DNA from 2 places in the Pantoea sp. sgz302252 genome. Region 1 is predicted to be linked to the other one. Evidence: predicted binding sites of a transcription regulator. Region 1 holds the regulator's gene; the other holds the start of a gene.

What was found. Region 1 encodes sigma-54, which starts transcription at its own class of promoters, with help from an activator protein. Its sites were predicted from a motif close to GTTGGCACANNTTTCGCTNT; they were not measured.
Region 2: a site for sigma-54 is predicted at 2,016-2,035, ahead of glnA (glutamate--ammonia ligase). Genes of this name have one in related genera too.

The regions. Positions count from the first base shown of each region.
Region 1 covers NZ_JBLFJW010000013.1:49,155-53,359, forward strand. The annotation lists gene lptA (lipopolysaccharide ABC transporter substrate-binding protein LptA) at 1-61, shown strand, start outside; gene lptB (LPS export ABC transporter ATP-binding protein) at 68-793, shown strand; gene rpoN (RNA polymerase factor sigma-54) at 841-2,274, shown strand; gene hpf (ribosome hibernation promoting factor) at 2,297-2,584, shown strand; gene ptsN (PTS IIA-like nitrogen regulatory protein PtsN) at 2,642-3,133, shown strand; gene rapZ (RNase adapter RapZ) at 3,167-4,021, shown strand; gene npr (PTS phosphocarrier protein NPr) at 4,018-4,205, shown strand, end outside.
Region 2 covers NZ_JBLFJW010000015.1:10,231-14,435, reverse strand. The annotation lists gene typA (ribosome-dependent GTPase TypA) at 1-1,744, opposite strand, end outside; gene glnA (glutamate--ammonia ligase) at 2,124-3,533, shown strand; gene glnL (nitrogen regulation protein NR(II)) at 3,719-4,205, shown strand, end outside.

The sequences.
Region 1 (4,205 bases):
GTCGCAGCTGCAGGATAAGAGCGGCGCCAACAAACCGGCTGAGCAAAAGAAGAGTAACTAATACGTTATGGCAACATTAACTGCGAAGAATCTTGCGAAAGCCTATAAGGGACGTCGGGTGGTTGAAGACGTCAGCCTGACGGTCAATTCGGGTGAAATCGTTGGCCTGTTGGGGCCAAACGGTGCAGGTAAAACCACCACCTTCTACATGGTGGTCGGCATTGTGTCCCGCGATGCTGGCAACATCATTATTGATGATGAAGACATCAGCCTGCTGCCACTGCATGCACGTGCACGCCGGGGTATCGGCTACCTGCCGCAGGAAGCCTCTATTTTCCGCCGTCTGAGCGTGTTCGACAACCTGATGGCAGTATTGCAAATCCGTGATGACCTCACCAATGAGCAACGCGTTGATCGTGCCAACGAGCTGATGGAAGAGTTTCACATCGAACATCTGCGTGACAGCCTCGGTCAGGCGCTGTCCGGGGGCGAGCGCCGCCGTGTCGAAATTGCCCGTGCGCTTGCGGCAAATCCGAAATTTATCCTGCTCGATGAACCGTTTGCCGGTGTTGACCCTATATCGGTCATCGACATCAAACGCATCATTGAGCATCTGCGCGACAGCGGTCTTGGTGTGCTCATCACCGACCACAACGTTCGTGAAACGTTAGCGGTTTGTGAACGTGCTTACATCGTAAGCCAGGGGCATCTGATTGCCCACGGCACGCCAGAACAAATCCTTCAAGACGAACATGTTAAGCGTGTGTATCTTGGGGAAGACTTCAGACTCTGATAGGGTAGTGACTACAGACATTCTGGTCGGAGATATTTGCCCTGATTATGAAGCAAGGTTTGCAATTAAGGCTCAGTCAACAGCTCGCCATGACGCCGCAACTGCAACAGGCTATTCGCTTGTTGCAGCTTTCTACGCTCGAGCTGCAACAGGAACTTCAGCAAGCGCTGGAGAGTAATCCCCTGCTTGAGCAAACCGATCTTCACGAAGAAGTTGATTCGCAAGAAGAAACTGACAACGAAGCCTTCGACACCGTCGATGCACTCGAACAAAAAGAGATGCCGGACGAGCTGCCGCTCGATGCCAGTTGGGACGAAATCTACACCGCGGGAACCCCTTCCGGCACCGGTACTGATTATCAGGATGACGAATTACCTGTCTATCAGGGTGAAACCACTCAATCGCTTCAGGACTATCTGATGTGGCAAGTGGAGCTGACCCCCTTTTCCGACACCGATCGCGCCATCGCGACCTCTATCGTTAATGCCGTTGATGACACGGGTTATCTCACGGCCACCGTCGAAGAGATCCTCGAAAGCATCGGCAATGAAGAGCTCGATCTGGATGAAGTGGAAGCGGTGCTCAAGCGCATTCAGCGCTTCGATCCTGTCGGCGTCGCCGCGAAAGATTTACGCGATTGCCTGTTGATCCAGCTTTCTCAGTTTGCCAAAGAGACGCCGTGGCTTGAAGAAGCCCGAAAGATCATTAGCGATCACCTCGATCTGCTGGCGAACCACGATTTTCGTTCTCTTATGCGCGTCACACGTCTCAAAGAAGACGTGCTGAAAGAAGCCGTCACGCTAATACAATCGCTGGATCCGCGCCCGGGTCAGTCTATTCAGACCGGCGAGCCGGAGTATGTCATCCCTGATGTGCTGGTCCGTAAAATCAGCGGCCGCTGGACTGTCGAGCTCAATTCTGACAGCATTCCGCGCCTGCAAATTAATCAGCACTATGCCGGGATGTGCAATACCGCTAAAAACGAGGCTGACAACCAATTCATTCGCAGTAATTTGCAGGAAGCCAAATGGCTCATTAAAAGCCTGGAAAGCCGCAATGACACGCTGCTGCGGGTGAGTCGTTGCATCGTTGAACAACAGCAGACGTTTTTCGAGCAAGGCGAAGAGTTCATGAAACCCATGGTGCTGGCGGATATCGCCCAGGCGGTGGAAATGCATGAATCCACGATTTCGCGCGTGACAACGCAAAAGTATCTTCACAGCCCACGAGGCATTTTTGAGCTTAAGTATTTCTTCTCCAGCCATGTGAATACCGAAGGCGGCGGCGAAGCCTCGTCCACGGCCATTCGAGCGTTGGTGAAGAAGTTAATTGCCGCGGAAAATCCCGCGAAACCACTGAGTGACAGTAAGCTGACCTCCATGCTGTCCGAACAGGGCATCATGGTGGCACGCCGCACCGTTGCAAAGTACCGAGAGTCTTTATCCATTCCGCCGTCCAACCAGCGTAAACAGCTGGTCTGACACAACCGATAAGGAAGACACTATGCAGCTCAATATCACAGGACACAACGTCGAAATCACTGACGCTCTGCGCGAGTTTGTGAATGCAAAATTTGCGAAGCTTGAGCAGTTTTTCGAACGGATCAATCAGGTCTATATTGTGTTAAAAGTGGAAAAAGTGACTCATATCTCGGACGCCACCCTGCATGTGAACGGGGGCGAAATTCATGCCAGTGCGGAAGGGCAGGATATGTATGCCGCCATCGACGGTCTGATTGATAAGCTGGCACGCCAGCTGACCAAACATAAAGATAAACTGAAACAACACTAATTGTCCGGGCGTACGCCTGTCCCGGTCCTTCGGGTCAGGCGGTACGCAGGTGAAATTATGATGAACAACGATTCGGCTCTGCAACTGAGCAATGTCCTTAACCAGGAATGTACCCGCAGTGCAGTTCACTGCCAAAGTAAGAAGCGCGCGCTGGAAATTATCAGTGAACTGGCCGCAAAACAGCTGAATTTACCGCCGCAGGTGGTATTCGAAGCGATCCTGACCCGTGAAAAAATGGGCAGTACAGGCATTGGTAACGGTATCGCCATTCCTCACGGTAAGCTGGAAGAGGATACGCTCCGCGCTGTCGGCGTGTTCGTGCAACTTGAAACGCCTATCGCCTTTGATGCGATTGATAATCAGCCGGTCGATCTGCTGTTTGCCCTGCTGGTGCCAGCCGATCAAACCAAAACCCATTTGCATACTCTCTCGCTGGTGGCAAAACGCCTGGCGGATAAGACTATCTGCCGTCGCCTGCGCAGCGCGCAAAGCGATCAGGAACTGTATGAAATTATCACTGGCGAAGAGGTCAGTGATGATGATGCCTAACGGGAGCGTGGTTGTCGTAAGGAGAAACGGCTGATGGTACTGATGATCGTCAGCGGCCGCTCGGGCTCAGGTAAATCTGTTGCCCTGCGCGCGCTGGAAGATATGGGCTTTTACTGCGTGGATAACCTGCCAGTAGTGCTGTTGCCCGAACTGGCGAAAAGCCTTGCTGACCGGCAGATGTCTGCGGCGGTCAGCATTGATGTCCGTAACATGCCGGAATCTCCGGAGATTTTCGAACAGGCGATGCAAAACCTGCCGGAGACGTTCTCTCCGCAGCTGCTTTTCCTTGATGCTGACCGCAACACGTTGATTCGTCGCTACAGCGACACGCGTCGCCTGCATCCGCTCTCAAGCAAGAATTTGTCACTGGAAAGCGCCATCGATCAGGAAAGCGACCTGCTGGAACCGTTGCGTTCCCGCGCAGACCTGATTGTCGACACCTCGGAAATGTCAGTCCACGAGCTGGCAGAAATGCTGCGTACTCGCCTGCTGGGCAAGCGAGAGCGTGAGCTGACAATGGTGTTTGAATCGTTCGGCTTTAAACACGGAATCCCGATTGATGCGGATTATGTGTTTGACGTGCGTTTCCTGCCAAACCCGCACTGGGACCCGAAACTCCGCCCAATGACCGGCCTCGATAAACCGGTGGCGGCGTTCCTCGACAGGCACACAGAAGTTCACAATTTTATCTATCAAACACGCAGTTATCTTGAGCTATGGTTACCTATGCTGGAAACCAACAATCGCAGCTATCTGACAGTGGCGATTGGCTGTACTGGCGGTAAACATCGTTCGGTGTATATTGCCGAGCAGCTTGCTGACTACTTCCGCTCTCGCGGCAAGAACGTTCAGTCACGTCACAGGACGCTGGAAAAACGTAAAACATGAGCGTAAAGCAAACCGTTGAAATCACGAATAAGCTGGGCATGCACGCCCGCCCGGCGATGAAGCTGTTTGAACTGGTGCAGACGTTTGATGCCGAAGTGCTGCTGCGAAATGACGAAGGCACCGAAGCAGAAGCCAGCAGCGTGATAGCGCTGTTGATGCTGGATTCCGCCAAAGGCCGTCAGAT
Region 2 (4,205 bases), on a different contig from region 1:
GGGTGACTTCTACCAGTTCGTCGTCATCGATGAACTCCAGAGCTTGCTCCAGGGTCATCTTCACTGGTGGAACCAGAACCGTTGCTTCGTCAGTACCTGACGCACGCATGTTGGTCAGTTTCTTACCGGTCAGGCAGTTTACGGTCAGGTCGTTAGAACGGCTGTGAATACCGATGATCTGGCCTTCGTAAACTTCTGCACCGTGACCCAGGAACAGCTTACCGCGGTCCTGCAGGCTGAACAGGGCGAATGCCACTGCTTTACCCTGGCCGTTAGAGATCAGTACGCCGTTCTGACGCTGACCCACATCGCCTGGACGAACGTCGTCGTAGTGGCTGAAGGTGGAGTACAGCAGACCGGTACCTGAAGTCATGGTCATGAATTCGTTACGGAAGCCGATCAGGCCGCGGCTTGGGATCACGTAGTCGAGACGTACGCGGCCTTTGCCATCTGGATTCATGTTTTTCAGGTCGCCTTTACGCTCACCCAGAGCCTGCATCACGGAACCCTGATGCTGCTCTTCAACGTCCAGAGTCACGTTTTCAAATGGCTCTTGCTTACGGCCTTCATGCTCACGGAAGATAACTTTCGGACGGGAAACCGCCATTTCGAAACCTTCACGACGCATGTTTTCGATAAGAACTGACAGGTGCAGTTCACCACGACCGGAAACACGGAACGCATCCGCATCTTCCGTTTCTTCAACACGCAGTGCAACGTTGTGCACCAGCTCTTTGTTCAGGCGGTCAAGGATCTGACGGGAGGTAACGTATTTACCTTCTTTACCACAGAACGGAGAGGTGTTGACGTTGAAGAACATGGTCACCGTAGGTTCATCAACAGACAGCGCTGGCAGCGCTTCAACCGCCTGCGGGTCGCAGATGGTGTCAGAGATGTTCAGCTCGCCCAGACCGGTGATCGCAATGATGTCGCCCGCTTCTGCCACGTCGCTCTCGATACGCTCAAGACCCAGGTGAGTCAGGACTTTACCGACTTTACCGTTACGGGCTTTGCCTTCGCTATCGACGATGGTGACCTGCTGGTTCGGCTTCACTTTACCGCGCTTGATACGACCAATGCCGATGACGCCAACGTAGTTGTTGTAATCAAGCTGAGAGATCTGCATCTGCAGGGTGCCTTCCAGGTCAACGTTTGGCGCAGGAACGCGGTCAACGATGGTCTGATACAGCGGGGTCATGTCTTCCGCCATATCTTCGTGATCCAGACCGGCGATACCGTTCAGCGCAGAAGCGTAAACGATAGGGAAGTCGAGCTGCTCGTCAGTGGCGTCGAGGTTAACGAACAGGTCGAAGACCTGATCAACAACCCAGTCAGGACGCGCGCCTGGACGGTCAACTTTGTTAATAACAACAATCGGCTTCAAACCATGGGCAAAGGCCTTTTTGGTTACGAAGCGCGTCTGCGGCATTGGGCCATCCATTGCGTCAACGACCAGCAGAACGGAATCTACCATCGACATGACACGTTCAACTTCACCACCGAAGTCGGCGTGGCCTGGGGTATCAACGATGTTGATACGGTAGTCATTCCATTTGATAGCGGTGTTTTTAGCGAGGATGGTAATCCCACGCTCTTTCTCCAAATCGTTGGAGTCCATCACGCGTTCTTGTGCTTCAGTACGAGCATCGAACGTACCGGATTGCTGCAGCAGCTTATCAACCAGGGTAGTTTTACCATGGTCAACGTGCGCGATGATGGCGATATTACGCAGATTTTCGATCACAACTTTGCCTCAGGCATTAGAAATAGCGCGTTATTGTACACGGATTAATCGCACTACAAAACAGGATCACAAACATCCCCCGCAAACAAGTATTGCAGAGATGCTTTGTGATCGCTTTCACGGAGAGTAAAAAGTGCGCCATAACGTAAATTGCACCAAAATAGTGCTCATTGTTTACATGAAAGCACTGCTTTGGTGCAAGATATCCATCATGGTGCAGCACTTTTGCACTATGGTGCGCATCATACCGCCTTTTGGGGGGCATTTAAAAGTTGGCACAGTTTTCGCTTTATCTTTTTTACGGCAACAACGCCACATTAGCAGTGCCAAGAATAGTTCGTTACCACGACGACAATGACAAATCCGGGAGAGTTTAAGTATGTCCGCTGAACACGTTTTGACGATGCTGAACGAGCACGAAGTGAAGTTTGTTGATCTGCGCTTCACCGATACCAAAGGTAAAGAACAGCACGTCACTATCCCTGCTCATCAGGTAAATGCCGAATTCTTCGAAGAAGGCAAAATGTTTGACGGCTCCTCTATCGGTGGCTGGAAAGGCATCAACGAATCCGACATGGTGCTGATGCCAGACGCCTCTACCGCTGTCATTGACCCATTCTTCGAAGAGTCTACGCTGATCATTCGCTGTGACATCCTGGAACCCGGCACACTGCAAGGCTACGACCGCGACCCACGCTCCATCGCGAAACGCGCTGAAGAGTACCTGCGCTCTACTGGCATCGCGGACACCGTTCTGTTCGGGCCAGAACCAGAATTCTTCCTGTTTGATGACGTTCGCTTCGGCAGCGCCATCAACGGTTCTCACGTGGCTATCGACGATATCGAAGGCGCGTGGAACACCTCCACCAAATACGAAGGTGGTAACAAAGGTCACCGCCCAGCCGTAAAAGGCGGTTACTTCCCGGTTCCTCCAGTAGATTCAGCTCAGGATCTGCGCTCCACCATGTGTCTGGTGATGGAAGAAATGGGCCTGGTGGTAGAAGCTCACCACCACGAAGTAGCCACCGCTGGTCAGAACGAAGTGGCAACCCGCTTCAACACCATGACCAAAAAAGCCGACGAAATTCAGATCTACAAATACGTTGTGCACAACGTGGCGCACCGTTTCGGTAAAACCGCGACCTTCATGCCAAAACCAATGTTTGGCGACAACGGCTCCGGTATGCACTGCCACATGTCTCTGTCCAGGAACGGCACTAACCTGTTCTCTGGCGACAAGTACGCGGGTCTGTCTGAGCAGGCGCTGTACTACATCGGCGGCGTTATCAAACACGCTAAAGCGATCAACGCCCTGGCGAACCCAACCACCAACTCCTACAAGCGTCTGGTCCCGGGTTACGAAGCACCAGTGATGCTGGCTTACTCTGCGCGTAACCGTTCTGCGTCCATCCGTATTCCAGTGGTTGCTTCTCCGAAAGCGCGTCGTATCGAAGTGCGCTTCCCGGACCCAGCGGCTAACCCGTACCTGTGCTTTGCTGCGCTGCTGATGGCCGGTCTTGATGGTATCAAGAACAAAATCCACCCAGGCGAAGCGATGGACAAAAACCTGTACGACCTGCCGCCGGAAGAAGCGAAAGAGATCCCACAGGTTGCAGGCTCTCTGGAAGAAGCGCTCAACGCACTGGATCAGGACCGTGAGTTCCTGACCGCTGGCGGCGTGTTCACTAACGACGCGATCGATGCTTACATCGCCCTGCGTGTTGAAGAAAACGACCGTGTGCGCATGACTCCGCACCCAGTCGAGTTCGAACTGTACTACAGCGTTTAATTAGCAGTCATCCTGTGGCCTTTATGACTTTCGCCGAGGCCCAGGACATTTTTTGTTGCCGTGGAAACTTTCAGCCCATCTTCGGATGGGCTTTTTTCTCCAGCAACAGTCTGATTTCAGGCGCTTAACGGCTGAAAACCGCTATAATGCACTAAAATGGTGCACACCTTTCAGGAGACTGCTGAATGGCAACAGGCGTGCTGCCCGATGCTGGGCAGATCCTCAATTCTTTGATCAACAGTATCTTACTGGTCGATGACGAGCTGGCGGTGCATTACGCCAACCCGGCGGCGCAGCAATTGCTGGCGCAAAGCTCTCGTAAATTATTCGGGACACCGTTACCGGAACTGTTGAGTTATTTTTCGCTGAACATTGGCCTGATGCATGAAAGCCTGCAGGCGGGCCAGGGCTTCACCGACAACGAAGTGACGCTGGTAATCGACGGTCGCTCGCACATTCTCTCGGTGACCGCTCAGAGGCTGCCAGACGGCCTGATACTGCTTGAGATGGCGCCGATGGATAACCAGCGACGTCTGAGTCAGGAACAGCTCCAGCACGCTCAGCAGGTCGCTGCTCGCGATTTAGTGCGAGGGCTTGCCCATGAGATTAAAAATCCGCTGGGCGGCCTGCGTGGCGCGGCACAGCTGCTCAGCAAAGCGCTGCCTGATCCGT